One region of the Arthrobacter sp. 2RAF6 genome, then DNA from elsewhere that is predicted to be linked to it. Evidence: riboswitches for the same ligand, from Rfam matches in the RefSeq annotation. Region 1 holds a riboswitch; the other holds the start of a gene.

Region 1 (7,694 bases):
GACGCAAATGCTGGTGGAGACCATCATCCTCGTGGCCTTCGTGCTGGCGATGCGCAGCCTCCCTCCGGAGCTCCGGGACCGTACCGGCGGCAAATACCGGGTGGTTCGCGTCATTATCGGGGTGGCGTTCGCGGTCACCATGATCTTCGTGGCGATCTACGCCATGGGCGCCCGCATTGCCGAGCCGGTGTCGCTCTCCTTCCCCCGGCTGGGCTACGAAGGCGGCGGCGGACTCAACGTGGTCAACGTGACGTTGGTGGACATCCGGGCGTGGGACACCTTTGGTGAGATCTCGGTGCTGGCAGTCGCCGCTACCGGCGTCGCGAGCTTGATCTTTGTCCGCAGCAGGGGTGAGCGCCTCAACAAGGCCGCCACGGTTCCCGAAGGCACTGTGGGAAGGCGCGCCGCTGCAGGGGGCAGTTCGCGCGATGACGCCTCGCTGGCACTCGTGCGCAAGTTCGCCGGTTCCCTGGCGGACCCCTGGCTCGTGGCCGGCCGAACCCTGGCACCGGAACGGCGTTCAATCATCTTCGAAGTGGTCACGCGGCTGATTTTCCACTCGATGATCGTCTTCTCGGTGTACCTCCTGCTGGCGGGACACAATCTTCCGGGGGGCGGCTTCGCCGGCGGACTCACCGCAGGGCTCGCCCTGACCATCCGCTACTTGGCCGGCGGACGGTTCGAGTTGCGGGAAGCCGCACCGATCAGCGCGGGCATGCTGCTGGGAACCGGTCTTGCGACGGCGGCCGCGGCGGGCTTCGTGCCGCTGCTTCTGGGGGGCCAGGTGTTCCAAAGTGCCATCATCGAGTTCTGGCTACCGCTGTTCGGTGACATCAAGTTCGTGACCTCCACGATCTTCGACATCGGCGTGTACCTCGTGGTCGTCGGCCTGGCCCTGGACGTGCTGCGCAGCTTGGGAGCCGAGATCGACGAACACTTCGAAGAGACCGCCAGCGGAGACGCCGGGGATTCACGGGACACCCGATCCGAAGCCCTGACCGCCACTTCGACGACGGCAACCACTGCAACGTCGGCAACCACTTCGCCCGGGAAGGGGACCCCATGAGCGTCAACTTGACCTTGTTGATCGTCATGGGAGTGCTCTATGCCTGTGGGATCTATTTGATCCTGGAACGCAGCCTGACCCGCGTTCTCCTGGGGCTCATGCTCCTGGCCAACGCCACCAACCTGTTGATCCTCGCCACCGGCGGGTATGCCGGACTTGCTCCGCTGTTCAGCAAGTCGACGGATCCGCGCGACTACAACGATCCTTTGCCGCAAGCCTTGATCCTGACGTCGATCGTGATTTCCTTCGCGGTGACGGCCTTCATGCTCGGCATCATCTACCGGACCTGGGCGTTGGCACGGCAAGACGACATCCAGGACGACGCCGAAGACCGGCGGGTCGCGAAGACGCCCAGCTTTGACGCCGAAGACGACTCCGTGGTTCCCGAGGAAACGTCCGAATTCCCCGTCACGGCAATCACCGAAGCAGCCAAGGAAGGAGGCCCCCAGTGAACATCGCCAGCCTGGCGCCGCTCGCCGTCGTACTTCCCATCTTCGGTGCCGCACTGACGTTCGCCCTGAACAGGAACCCACTGGCTCAACGCGCGGTCAGCATCGGTTTGTTGTCCCTTACCTTGCTCCTGGAATGCTGGCTCCTTGCCTCGGTATGGACCACAGGCACCGCATCCGTCACCGTAGGGGGCTGGCAGCCGCCGTTTGGCGTGGTGATGGTGGTGGATCAGTTCTCCTCGCTCATGTTGGTGGTTTCCTCCGTCATCAGCCTCGCGGTGCTCATCTACGCCACCGGCCAGGGCATGGCCGACGGCGACCGCGAGGCACCGGTGTCGATCTTCCACCCGACCTACCTGATCCTGGTGGCCGGCGTCTCGAACGCTTTCCTCACGGGCGACCTCTTCAACCTGTACGTGGGCTTCGAGATCCTGCTGACGGCGAGCTACGTCCTCATGACGCTGGGCGGCACCGGTCCGCGCATCCGCGCCGGGGTCACGTACGTGGTGGTTTCCGTCGTGTCTTCGGTGTTGTTCCTGATCGCCATTGCGATGATCTACGGAGCCACCGGGACCATCACCATGGCGGATCTCGCCATCAAGCTGGCCGAATTGGATCCCGGCACCAGGAACCTGCTCCACGTCATGCTGCTCGTGGCCTTCGGCATCAAGGCTGCCGTGTTCCCATTGTCCTTCTGGCTGCCCGACTCGTATCCGACCGCACCCGCACCGGTCACTGCCGTGTTCGCCGGCTTGCTCACCAAGGTGGGCGTCTACGCCATGGTACGCACGGAGACCCTTCTCTTCCCGGGCGACACCTTGAATACCCCGTTGATGGTGGTAGCGCTCCTCACCATGCTGGTGGGCATTCTCGGCGCCATAGCCCAGAGCGACATCAAACGATTACTCTCCTTCACCTTGGTCAGCCACATCGGCTACATGGTGTTTGGACTTGCCATGTCTTCTGTTGCCGGGCTCGCGGCTGCCGTCTTCTATGTGGCCCACCACATCACTGTCCAAACGAGCCTGTTCCTGGTGACTGGCTTGATCGAGCGCCGCGGTGGCAGCTCGTCCGTGGACAGGCTGGGCGGGCTTGCCAAGCTGTCCCCGCTCCTCGCGCTCTTGTTCTTCATTCCAGCTATGAACCTCGCGGGAATCCCTCCCTTCTCCGGGTTCCTGGGGAAGCTCGGACTCCTGCAGGCGGGCATCGCCCTCGGGACACCACTGGCCATCACCTTGGTGGTGGGCGGCGTAGTCACCAGCCTCTTGACCTTGCTGGCGATTGCCCGCGTCTGGAACCGCGCATTCTGGCGGAAACCCGAGGACGCTGAGTACCCGGCCGCCGTCCTCAAGGACACGGCAGCAGTCGGCCTGCTTCCGCGGACGATGGTAGGGCCAACGGCCGCGCTGGTGGTCTTCAGCGTGGCGCTGACCGTCTTCGCCGGTCCGCTGTTCCAATTGGCCGGAAACTCCGCGGAACAGATGCTGGACCGTACGGCATACATCCATTCCGTGCTCGGCGGGAATGCCAAAGTTCCGGGAATCGCCGCACCGCAGGGAGGTGGCAAGTGAGCCGCAAGCGGATTTCCTTCCGCACCGAGTTGCCCCTGCTGGTCTGGCTGGTGGTCGTCTGGGGTGCGCTCTGGCGGGACTTCAGCCCGGGCAACCTGGTGTTCGGTGCGCTGATCGCAGTGGTCGTAGCCAGGGTCTTCTACTTGCCTCCCGTGGAGCTCAGCGGTCGATTCAACGTGCTGCGCGCCATTCCTTTCGCCGCGGTGTTCCTTGGCAAAGTGGTGGCAGCGAGCTTCCAGGTCATGTACCTGGCAGTCTTCCGGGGGTCTTCGGTGACCAACGCCGTGGTCGCGGTTCCCCTGCGTAGCCATTCCGACCTCATGGTGACCGCCACAGGGCACGTGATTTCGCTGATTCCGGGGTCCTTGGTGGTGGAAGTGGATCGCTCCACGTCCACGCTCTATATCCACGGGCTCAATGTCCGCAACGATGTGGACACTGCCAAGCTGCGCAAAGAAGTCCAGGACACGGAGGCCTCGCTGATCCGGATCATGGGCACCCGCGCGGAAATGGACGCACTCCAGGCCGAAAGCTGGCCTGCAACGAGGGGAGATCGCTCATGAAAGACCTCGTGCTGATCGTCACGGCGGTGATTCTTAGCCTCGCGGCGGCAGGCGCGATCTACAGGATCGCCGTCGGGCCTTCCCTGCTGGACCGCGTGCTCGCCTCAGACGTTCTGCTCGCGATACTTGGCGCCGCGCTTGCCATCGACATGGCCGTCAACAGGCACCTCAACAACCTCGTGCTGCTCGTCGCACTGACGCTGATCGGGTTCGTTGGCTCGGTGACGGTGGCGCGCTTCGTGGCCGATCGGAGAGGACAGGTCAATGACTCCTAATGCCACGGGAGTGGATGCTGTAATAGACGTCGTGACCGCGGTACTTCTGATTGTGGGTGCGCTGATGTCATTGGGCGCGGCAATCGGCCTGTTGCGTTTCCCGGACCTGATGAGCCGTATGCACGCAGCCACCAAGCCGCAAGTGCTGGGGCTGTTCCTCGTCTTGGCGGCCATCGGACTGCAGATGCGCGAATGGTGGGTTTGGCCGATCCTGGCAGTCGCCTGGATTTTCCAACTGCTGACCGTGCCCGTGTCCGCACACATGGTGGGCCGCGCAGGCTACCGGACCAAGCACCTCCACCGCGAGTTGCTCAGCACCGACGAACTCGAGGCCGTGGTGCTGCGGGCTGCCGGTCAACAGGCGGCGGAGAAGGCTCAGGAAGCGGACTCGGCAATGCCCCACACCGGGAACGGCCGGAACGCCCGGAACGGCGGAGGGAACGGCCGGGGCGCCCGGGACCTCCGTAACGGCGGGGGCGCGGGCGGCTCCGCCGCTAACGGCCCGTCTGCCTAGACGATGTCCTGCGTCTTCGAGAAGCGCGAGATGGCGCGCTGGGTACTGCGGCTTGCAAATACCTGGATGACGGCGCTGACGGTCGCCGAAATCAGGGCGAAGGTCAGTGCCGAGCGAAGGCTTGCCTCCATGTCATCGTGCCCCTTGGGAGGCTTCTTGCCGGTGGACTTTTCCCACAACGCATTGACGAGCTTGGTGCCGACAAAGCCTGCACCGATGCTCACGCCAGTGCCGAGCAGTTTGATGAGGAGGTTCATTCCGGGACTCCTTGCGGGAGGAAACAGGACCGTCCCCAGCCTAACCCCACTTCAGGGCAGTTCCGGAGCAACGGATGGCGGTCGGCGCCTCAGCCGGAAGAACTCCTCCAAGGCTCCAGGCTTTGGACGGACGGGCACGATGTCACGGTCGTCGGCGAGTATCGCTTCCACCGTGCCGAGGGCGAGGAGCTCATCCAGCAGCGCCAGCGTGGGCGGCATGAGCTTGAGGGTTCCGGCGGCTTCGGCATCGAGGATTCCGCGGACCGGCATCCACAAAGACGATGAGGCTTCCGTGGTTTGGTGCCTGGGCTCGGCACCGGATAGCGGGCAGGCAAGGTAGAAGTATGTGTCGAAGCGCTTGGGCTGGTCTGCCGGGGTGACCCAGTTGGCCCACGGGCGGAGGGTGGCGGCGTCGAGCTTCAGCCCGGCCTCTTCGAACACCTCGCGCTGCGCGGCCGCCAGGACCCGGCCGGCGTTGAACCGGGCGGAAGAGGGCTCGACGGCGATGCTGCTCCGGTGCCATGCGGCGGCGTGCCGCTCGACGACGTCGTCCGCGAAGTCCCAGCCGGAGCTGTCCGCCTGGTCCACTCGTCCCCCGGGGAAGACGACCATGCCCGCGGCGAAATCCATCGTGGTCACGCGGTGCTGGACGAACACTTCCAGGCCGCGAAATCCATCGTGACCGGGGGCCTCGCGGACCAGGATCACGCTCGCGGCGAGCCTAGGTTCGGCCACCGTGGTGCTGTTCGCTTCGCCAATGCCTGCCAAGACCGCTCCTTTGCCCGCTTGCTGCGTCACATTCTGCTGGATCATTCTCCCAGTTTCTGCAGGCGTCCGCGCCATTCCGGGCCGGCCTGCGCTGACCCGGCGGATGATCCAGCAGAATCCGTCGCTATCCGTTCCGTCACGGTCCCCGCGACCCCTCCAAGGTGTAAACTGAACCACGCCCAAAAGGGTGGATTAATAACGACAGGGGAGCGCCGCCGTCGGGCTCGCAGCAATGCGGCACGGAGGACGGGCGCTGAGAGTGCGGACAGCCGCAGACCCTCGAACCTGATCCGGCTAGTACCGGCGCAAGGGAGTCGAGTTCTCATAGTGTCCGGAACCGGCGCGGCGGAAGCCGCTCGCAGGCAACCGGGGAACACTTTCCCCTCCTGTTCCTCAGGAGGACAAAATGACTGGTATTTCTGCAAGGCCGGGCCTCACCAAGCCTGGTTACAACTGGCGCGTCGTGGACATCGTCGTGGCGGCACTCATCTCCATCGCCGGTGGCGTGATCTTCTGGGCGTGGGACCAGATGGCTCTGGTTGCCACGCCCATGTCCGCCGGCTACCCTCCGCTGAGCGGCCTGATCGCCGGCGGTTGGATGATTCCGGCAGTGTTGGGCATGCTCATTGTCCGGAAGCCCGGTGCGGCAATTTTCTGCGAGACAGTGGCCGCCACCAGTGAGCTCATCATGGGTTCGCAGTACGGCACCACGGTCCTGATCTCGGGCCTGCTCCAGGGCCTCGGCGCGGAACTCATCTTCCTGGCCTTCATGTACAAGAAGTTCAACCTGCCGGTGTCCCTGCTGGCCGGTGCCGGTGCAGGTCTGTTCTGCGGTCTGAACGACTCCTTCCTGCCGTGGGGCTGGAACATCGCCTACGAACCGGTCGACAAGCTCGCGTACATCGTCTTCTGCACGATCTCCGGGGCCGTCATTGCCGGTGCCCTGTCCTGGATCGCTACCCGCGGCCTGGCCAAGACCGGTGTGCTGAGCGCGTTCGCGTCCCGCAAAGCCGCCTCGGAGCCCGTCTTTTCCTGATGCCCAGTCCTGATTCCGGCACCTCTGCCGTGGTGCGACCCGCCGCAATTTCCGCTCAAGGCTGGGGCTGGCGGCACGCCGGCCGCACCACGCAGGCCATCCATGCCTTGGACCTGGACATCCGTCCGGGCGAGCGTGTTCTACTGCTTGGCCCCTCGGGCGCAGGCAAGTCGACGCTCCTGCATGCCCTGGCGGGCGTGCTGGGCGAGGAAGGTGACGACGCCGACGAGACCGGCTCGTTGCTGGTGGACGGCGTTTCGCCGAAGGCCCAGCGGGGCCGTGCCGGACTCATGCAGCAAGATCCCGAAACCCAGGTGGTGCTTTCCCGGCTGGGCGACGACGTCGCGTTCGGCGCCGAGAACCTTTGCGTGCCGCGGGAAGAGATCTGGAAGCGGGTCCATGAAGCGCTCGACGACGTCGGGCTACGGAATAGTGCCAGCGGCAACTTTTCGCTCGACCACCCGACGTCGGCCCTCTCGGGCGGGCAGAAACAGCGCCTTGCGCTGGCCGGCATTCTGGCGATGCGGCCTGGCTTGATCCTCCTGGACGAGCCGACCGCCAACCTGGACCCGGCCGGCGTGCTGGAGGTCCGCGATGCCGTGGGCCGCTGCCTGCACAAGACCGGGGCCACCTTGGTGGTGGTGGAGCATCGGGTCTCCGTCTGGAAAGACCTCGTGGACCGGATCGTGGTCCTCCAGCCGGGCAGCACCTCCTCCACGGGAGGGTCGACGCCGGGCGTGCTCGTGGACGGCGATCCCGACACCGTTCTGGCGCAAGCAAGGGACATGCTCACTGCTGCAGGCGTCTGGGTGCCCGGGTACGTGCCGGCCACCCGGCCACGTTCCGGAACAGCCGCCGGCTCCGGAGCAACGGGCGGCTCCCGGGCGGGGAGCATGGGAGAGCTGTTGCTCGCCACCCAGGAGCTCGCGGTGTCCCGCGAACGGCCGCGGCGCCGGGGGTTCAAAACGATCGCGCCCCTTCCTGTGCAGGCCGGACTCGACGCCGAAGTATTCGCCGGGCAGGCGCTGACCATCACCGGCCCCAACGGCGCAGGAAAATCGACCTTCGCTTTGACCCTCGCGGGCCTATTGGCGCCGGTGTCCGGCACGGTGACTGCCGCCGCCGGGCTCAGCGACGGCGCCGGCACCGACCCGTTCACGTGGAAGGCACAGCAGCTGATCTCCCGGATCGGGAC
Region 2 (7,694 bases), on a different contig from region 1:
ACGTATTTACTGTTGTTTTGCTGGTCACTGTGCCAGCATGCCATCTTGCAGTCGCGTCTTGGTACCCTAGATAGTCGAGTCCCTCAGTTGAGTCAGATTTGTTTGGGGCAGGAATCGTCAAGATATTGGTGCGTCGGAACGGCCGCCATTCGTAGACCATTGAAAGAAGTGCACGGCGCGTGTTCAATTCACTCTCTGACCGGTTGACAGCAACCTTCAAGAATCTCCGTGGCAAGGGCCGCCTCACCGAGGCCGACGTCGACGCCACCGTCCGGGAGATCCGGCGCGCCCTTCTGGACGCCGACGTTGCCGTTCCCGTGGTCCGCGAGTTCACCGGCCGCATCCGTGAACGTGCCCTGGGCGCCGAGGTTTCCGCGGCACTGAACCCGAGCCAGCAGATCGTCAAGATCGTCAACGAGGAACTCCAGGAGATCCTCGGCGGAGAGACCCGTCGTATCCGCTTGGCGAAGACCGGCCCCACCATCATCATGCTCGCCGGCTTGCAGGGTGCGGGTAAGACTACCCTCGCGGGCAAGCTTGCCAAGTGGCTCAAGGCACAAGGCCACAGCCCCGTGCTGGTTGCCGCCGACCTCCAGCGTCCCAACGCCGTGACGCAGCTCCAGATTGTCGGTGAACGCGCCGGTGTTCCCGTCTTCGCACCGCACCCCGGCACCACCTCGGATCTGGATGTTCCCACCGGCGACCCCGTCGCCGTCGCACGCGCCGGCGTCGACGAAGCCCGCCAGAAGCTGCACGACGTCGTGATCGTGGACACCGCGGGCCGCCTCGGCGTCGACGCCGAAATGATGGACCAGGCGCGCCGCATCCGTCAAGCGATCATCCCGAACGAAGTTCTGTTCGTGATCGACTCCATGATCGGCCAGGACGCCGTCAACACGGCGGTTGCCTTCGATGAAGGCGTCAACTTCACGGGTGTTGTGCTGTCAAAGCTCGACGGCGACGCCCGCGGTGGTGCCGCACTCTCGGTAGCGTCTGTCACCGGAAAACCGGTCATGTTCGCGTCCACCGGTGAAGGCCTCGACGACTTCGAACTGTTCCACCCGGATCGCATGGCTTCCCGCATCCTCGATATGGGTGACGTTCTCACCCTGATCGAGCAGGCCGAGAAGAACTGGGACAAGGATGAAGCGGCCCGGATGGCGAAGAAGTTCGCCGACCAGGAAGACTTCACCCTGGACGACTTCCTCGCCCAGATGCAGCAGATCCGCAACATGGGTTCTATGAAGAAGATGCTCATGATGATGCCGGGTGCGCAGAACATCCGCCAGCAGCTGGAGCAGTTCGACGAGCGCGAAATCGATCGCGTGGAGGCGATTGTCCGCTCCATGACCCCGCATGAGCGTTTGGCTCCGAAGATCATCAACGGTTCCCGTCGCGCCCGCATCGCCCGTGGTTCCGGTGTCCACGTCTCCGAGGTCAATGGCCTCCTGGAGCGTTTCGCGCAGGCCCAGAAGATGATGAAGAAACTGGCCCAGGGCGGCGGCATGCCCGGGATGCCTGGCATGCCCGGCCTCGGTGGCGGCGGTTCCCGCAAGGGAAGCAAAAACGCGCCCAAGAAGAAGGCCCGTTCCGGAAACCCCGCCAAGGCTGCCCAGGAACTGCGCGACGCCGAGAACAAGCGGGCGAAAGCCGTTCCCACCGGCGCGGCATTCGGCCAGGCTGGCGGCGACTTCGATCCCTCGCAGCTGAACCTGCCCAAGGGCTTCGACAAGTTCCTCGGCGGCAAGTAGCCGTCTCGCCCAACTAGCTCGCAGCAGGTGTCGTTTAGAGACCTCATAACGACAACAACTGCTGGCTAGTTGGGTTGTCAGCCCTGTGCCATAGGCTGGGGGGATGCAAAAGCAGCGCGTTGTGTTCGTCCACGGAGCCGGTACATTCGGCGCTGCCGCTTGGCCGAAACAACACGGCATGGCGCTGAAGTACGACGCACTGTTCCTGAAACGCCACGGCTTTGATGCGCAGGCCGAGCCTTTGGAATCGGACGTTGCCGCCGATGTGGACATTATCCTGGAGTGCCTTGGAGGACGGGAGTCCGCGCCATCCTCCGGCCCGGCGCGTGGAGGCCATGTCGTAGCGCACTCCCAAGGCGCGATTTCCGCGATGTTGGCAGCGGTGGAGAGGCCGGACCTGGTCCGCTCCCTCGTGCTGGTTGAACCGGCGTGCCTTTCCTTGACTGCCGAGTTGCCCGCCACCGCGGCTTACCGGGCATTGATGGAGCCCTTGTTCGCGATCCGGCACGAACTCAGCGACGACGATTACCAACGTGAATTCGTCCGCCGGGCGTTTTCCTCGGAGGCGGCCGTCCTCAGCACCCCGGAGGCCAGGCGTACCGCTCGACGACTGCGGCTCCAGGCTCCGCCGTGGGAAGCGCCCCTGCACATTGTGCCGGGAGTCCCCACGCTTGTCCTGACCGGTGGTTGGGAACCCCTGTACGAAGAGATCGCCGGCTACCTGCAGGAAACCGGCGCCCTCCACCGCGTTGCGGCTGGAGGACACCGGCCTCATGACTCAGTTGAAGGGGACCGGATGATCCGGTCCTTCATTGCGGATGTCAGCCGCGCCGGATCAGTCCAGGCTTCCTGATCAGTTCAGGCTTCCTGACTTCGTTCCGGGCTTTCCTGCGGGAACCTCGAGCTCCGGCAAGTAGACCTTGCCGCCCGATGCCAGGAACTCCTCGCTCTTTTCGCGCATCCCGCTGTACATTTCCGCGATGGCCGCTTGGGAATCCGCGGAGCCGTATTCGTCGCGGATGTCCTGGCTGATGCGCATGGAGCAGAATTTCGGTCCGCACATGGAACAGAAATGCGCGGTCTTGGCCGGTTCGGCCGGGAGCGTCTCATCGTGGAACGCTTCCGCGGTGACCGGATCCAATGACAGAGCGAACTGGTCACGCCAGCGGAACTCGAAGCGGGCCTTGGACAGGGCATCGTCGCGTTCGTGGGCACCGGGGTGTCCCTTGGCAAGGTCAGCGGCGTGGGCAGCGATTTTGTACGTGATTACCCCGGTCTTGACGTCGTCCTTGTTTGGCAGGCCAAGGTGTTCCTTTGGAGTGACGTAGCAGAGCATCGCGGTTCCGTAGCGTGCGATCTCCGTGGCGCCGATGGCAGAGGTGATGTGGTCGTAGCCCGGGGCAACGTCGGTGACGAGGGGGCCCAAGGTGTAGAACGGGGCGCCCTTGCAGAGCTCTTGCTGGCGCTCCACGTTCTCCCGCACCAAGTGGAAGGGAACGTGGCCGGGCCCTTCCACCATGACCTGGACGTCGAATTCCCATGCCCGCTGCGTCAACTCGGCCAAGGTGTCGAGTTCGGCGAACTGCGCGGCGTCGTTGGCGTCCGCCGTCGCTCCCGGGCGCAAGCCGTCGCCGAGCGAGAACGCGACGTCGTACTTGGCGAAGATTTCGCAGAGTTCGTCGAAATGGGTGTACAGGAAGTTTTCCTCGTGGTGCGCCAGGCACCAGCCGGCCATGATTGAGCCGCCGCGGGAAACGATGCCCGTGACGCGGTTCGCGGTGAGCGGCACGTAGCGCAGCAACACGCCGGCATGGATGGTCATGTAGTCCACGCCCTGCTCGCATTGTTCAATGACGGTGTCGCGGAAGATCTCCCATGTGAGTTTGTTGGCTTCGCCGTTGACCTTCTCGAGGGCCTGGTAAATGGGCACGGTGCCGATCGGCACGGGGGAGTTGCGGATGATCCATTCGCGGGTGGTGTGGATGTCGTCACCCGTGGACAGGTCCATGACGGTGTCCGCGCCCCATTGCGTGGCCCACTGCAGCTTGTCCACTTCTTCGGCGATGGAACTGGTGACGGCCGAGTTGCCGATATTGGCGTTGATCTTCACGAGGAACGCCTTGCCGATGATCATCGGTTCGGATTCGGGGTGGTTAATGTTGTTGGGAATGATGGCCCGGCCGGCGGCGACTTCGCTGCGGACCAGTTCAACATCGCAGTTCTCGCGAAGTGCCACGAACTGCATTTCGGGCGTCACGATCCCCTGCTTGGCATAGTGCATCTGTGTCACGGTCTTGCCGTCGACGGCGCGGCGGGGCACCGGCTGTGCGCCCTTCCACTCAGCGGAGGCGGCGCCGCGGCGCACGGCCGACTTGCCGTCGTCGAGCAGGTTCCGTTCGCGGCCGCTGTATGCCTCGGTGTCGCCGCGGGCGTCGATCCACTCGCTGCGGAACGGCTCGAGGCCAACCACGGGATCACTTCCTGGCCCTGCAGTGCGGTACACCTGGAAAGGCGCGTTGGCCTCGCCGTTGGGGGATGGTTCCAGGGCGATTTCCGTGACCGGAACCCGGATTCCCGTCTCCGTGTCTTCCAGGAACGCGAGGGAATGCGACTTCAGGGACTGGGTCACCTCTTGCGCCGATCCGTTTTTGGTAGGGCTCAGCTGTGTTTCTTTGGTGCTCAAAGGATTACTCACTTCCTTCGCCGGCATTACCCGGACAGGTTCAACGGTCGCAGGCTGCGTCAGCCCGATCTCAGCCCTTGCAAGGGCCCCCGTGTGGTCGTAGACGAAGCTACCACAGCTGTTGGTGCCCAGGACAGATGTGACGGAGGAGAGATGTGGCCGAGGACAGATGTGACCGGGCCGGGAACGGCGCAGGAGTTTAAGGTGGAATCATGGCGGAAATCATCGAGTTCAGCGGCGCCGTCCTCACGGGACCGAAAGAAGAACGGCGTGGCCTCTGGTCGGTCGACGGAAGGCTGACCTTTCTGCCGCCCGCTGCCGCGCCCGACGTCATCCTGGACGGATGGGTGTTGCCCGGTCTGGTGGATGCGCATTGCCATGTTGGATTAGGCAAGGGCGGAGCGGTGGACGATCAGACTGCCCGACTGCAGGCGACGGCGGACCGGAACGCCGGGACGCTCTTGATCCGCGACGCCGGATCCGCAAGCGACACGCGCTGGCTGCAGCGCCGGACGGACATGCCCAGGATCATCCGCGCAGGCAGGCACATCGCCAGGCAACGCCGGTACATTCCCGGACTGGCCGAAGAAGTCGAACCGGAGGATCTGGTGGAGGCGGTGCGCAAGCAGGCACGGTCCGGAGACGGCTGGGTCAAGATCGTCGGGGACTGGATCGACCGCTCGGCAGGGGATCTTGGCCCGTCCTTTCCCGCCGCCATCGTCAAGGACGCCGTCGCCGCGGCACACGGCGAGGGAGCCCGGGTGACTGCCCATTGCTTCGCCGAAGGGACTATCGACGACATGCTCGACGCCGGCATCGACTGCATCGAGCACGCCACCGGCCTACTTCCGCACCACATTCCCAGGCTCCTGGACCAGGGTGTGCCGATCGTTCCCACCCTGATCAACATTGCTACTTTTCCGGACATCGCGAAGCAGGCGGAAGCGAAGTTCCCGCGTTACGCCGCCCACATGACCAGGCTGTGGGAGCTCAGGCATGAACGCGTCGCCGAGGCATTCGACGCCGGAGTGCGGGTGTATGCCGGGACCGACGCCGGCAGCGTCATCAAGCACGGCCGGATCGGCGAGGAAATCCTGGAACTGCACCGCGCCGGCCTTTCGGCTGCCGCGGCCCTCGATGCCGCCTGCTGGTCCGCCCGTGAGTGGCTGGGTGCCGACGGCATCAGCGAAGGTGCCAGTGCCGACGTCGTGCTCTACGCAAAGGATCCCCGGGCGAGCCTTGAGGTGGTGCTGAATCCGCAATGCACCGTGCTGAGGGGGCATATTTCAGGAAGTGCCGGGCATTAGGAATAAATTGAAGCTTCAAGTAATTTGGATGTATAGAGGTTGCCGAAAGGCGGCGCCACAAAATACCGGGAGTTTCACATGACCATCACATCCAGCCAGGATCTCCTTCCTGCCGAACTCACCATGGGTACCGTCATGCTCAAAGTGGGGGACATGAAGCTCATGGGCGACTACTACCAGCGGGCGCTGGGGCTGGACGTCGTCGCCGAACAGGATGGCGGACTCTACTTCGGCAGGCTCGGCAAGCCGTTGGTGCACCTCGCGCCGGCCTCCGGGCTCCAGATCCCGGGTCGTGGAGAGGCTGGACTCTTCCATACAGCCTTGCTCTTCGAAGACCAGTCCTCGCTCGCCGCAACCGTTGCCTCCGCCGCGCAGTACGAACCCCACGCCTTCGTCGGCAGCGCGGACCACCTCGTCAGCGAGGCGTTCTACTTCACGGATCCTGAGGGCAACGGCATCGAGCTCTATTACGACAAGCCCCGCGAAGGCTGGGAGTGGAACGGCAGTTCCGTCGTCATGGACAGCCTGCCGCTCCCGCCGCAGCGTTACCTCCAGCAATACCTGAGCGAAGCGGCGGTGACGGGCCAGCATGAGGCGGGCGCCGGCGTCGGGCATGTCCACCTCCAGGTGGGCGACGTGCAGACTGCCCATGATTTCTATGTCGACACCTTGGGCTTCGAGCAGACCGCCGGGTGGCACGGCCAAGCCCTGTTCGTCTCCGCGGGAGGCTACCACCACCACATGGCCATGAATGTCTGGAACAGCCGCGGTGCAGGTGCGCGCAAGGATACGCTCGGTCTCGGCGAGGTTGTTATCGAGGTGCCGTCAGGAGACGACGTCGGCGCGCTCGCCGACCGCCTCAAGGTTGCCGGCATTGGCTCCCACCACACCGGCCAGGAGTTGCGCTTCGAGGACCCGTGGCGCAACCGGCTGCGGGTCGCCGTCCGCTAGGGTGGAGAACACGGCGTGGCGCATTTCGGCCGCTGCGCCGCAGCTCCGTTGCCACGAATGAATGAGAGTACTTTCCATGGGCTTTGCTGAAATCTTTGTTGCCACCCACGATGAAGCACTCAAGAGGGCCGCTGCCCTGGAGAAGGGCAGTGACGTATCCGGCGCCGCAGTACGGATCCCGGGGATCAGCGATTTCGAAGTAGAACAACTCGGCGACCTCGCCGGCACGGCCGTGCACGCTCCCGGGGCCGACTATGAGCTCGCTTTGGTGGACGTCACCAGCGACGCCTTGCTGGGCGTCCCCGAAGCCATGGTGCGCGCCCTGTCCGAGCTTCTCAGCTACGAGACCGAGGGCGAAGGAAGCATCCTCGACGACGTCGCCGAACGCTGGGCGGCCCAAGAAGATATGCCCTTTGATGCCCAGCAGTCCCGCCTGTACGTCCAGCAGTTGGCGGCGCTCGCGAGCGACGTCGAAAACGCCGAACGGGCCGGTCTCTACGTCTGGTCCGCAGAGCAGTAACTCCGCAGAAAACCCGCCGCACGGGCCGCGTGTTCGAAATACTGTCTGCCATCTGGCACAATGGACAGGTACTCGATCCGCGCGGCCCCTCTCTCCGTGTGTGCATCTTGTCCTTGGAACCCTCAAGTATGGCCCGCCCCACGGGTGCAGAACGACGGGCTCAACCCCGTTTCAGAAACAGGAGTGACCACAAAAGTGGCCGTAAAGATTCGCCTTAAGCGCTTCGGTAAGATGCGCGCACCTTACTACCGCATCGTCGTCATGGACTCCCGCGCCAAGCGCGATGGCCGTGCGATTGAAGAAATCGGCAAGTACCACCCCACCGAAGAGCCCTCGTACATCGAGGTCGTCTCCGAGCGTGCACAGTACTGGCTGTCCGTCGGCGCCCAGCCGACCGAGCAGGTTGCCGCGATCCTCAAGATCACCGGTGACTGGCAGAAGTTCAAGGGCCTCCCGGGCCAGGAAGGCACGCTGAAGACCAA

What was found. Region 1 has a riboswitch for thiamine pyrophosphate ahead of AB4Z38_RS13530 (ECF transporter S component). Riboswitches for the same ligand answer to the same signal wherever they lie in the genome.
Region 2: another riboswitch for thiamine pyrophosphate. It lies ahead of thiC (phosphomethylpyrimidine synthase ThiC); the one in region 1 lies ahead of AB4Z38_RS13530 (ECF transporter S component).

The regions. Positions count from the first base shown of each region.
Region 1 is NZ_JBFRGF010000017.1:28,692-36,385, reverse strand. It holds gene AB4Z38_RS13570 (Na+/H+ antiporter subunit A) at 1-1,066, shown strand, start outside; gene AB4Z38_RS13565 (Na(+)/H(+) antiporter subunit C) at 1,063-1,518, shown strand; gene AB4Z38_RS13560 (Na+/H+ antiporter subunit D) at 1,515-3,086, shown strand; gene AB4Z38_RS13555 (Na+/H+ antiporter subunit E) at 3,083-3,649, shown strand; gene AB4Z38_RS13550 (monovalent cation/H+ antiporter complex subunit F) at 3,646-3,924, shown strand; partial or broken gene mnhG (monovalent cation/H(+) antiporter subunit G) at 3,914-4,294, shown strand; gene AB4Z38_RS13540 (DUF4235 domain-containing protein) at 4,435-4,695, opposite strand; gene AB4Z38_RS13535 (NUDIX hydrolase) at 4,747-5,508, opposite strand; TPP riboswitch at 5,657-5,793, shown strand; gene AB4Z38_RS13530 (ECF transporter S component) at 5,870-6,499, shown strand; gene AB4Z38_RS13525 (ABC transporter ATP-binding protein) at 6,499-7,694, shown strand, end outside.
Region 2 is NZ_JBFRGF010000002.1:16,383-24,076, reverse strand. It holds gene AB4Z38_RS01595 (glucose-6-phosphate dehydrogenase) at 1-28, opposite strand, end outside; gene ffh (signal recognition particle protein) at 180-1,751, shown strand; gene AB4Z38_RS01585 (alpha/beta hydrolase) at 1,855-2,604, shown strand; gene thiC (phosphomethylpyrimidine synthase ThiC) at 2,605-4,434, opposite strand; TPP riboswitch at 4,430-4,537, opposite strand; gene AB4Z38_RS01575 (amidohydrolase family protein) at 4,647-5,741, shown strand; gene AB4Z38_RS01570 (VOC family protein) at 5,820-6,692, shown strand; gene AB4Z38_RS01565 (hypothetical protein) at 6,769-7,212, shown strand; gene rpsP (30S ribosomal protein S16) at 7,408-7,694, shown strand, end outside.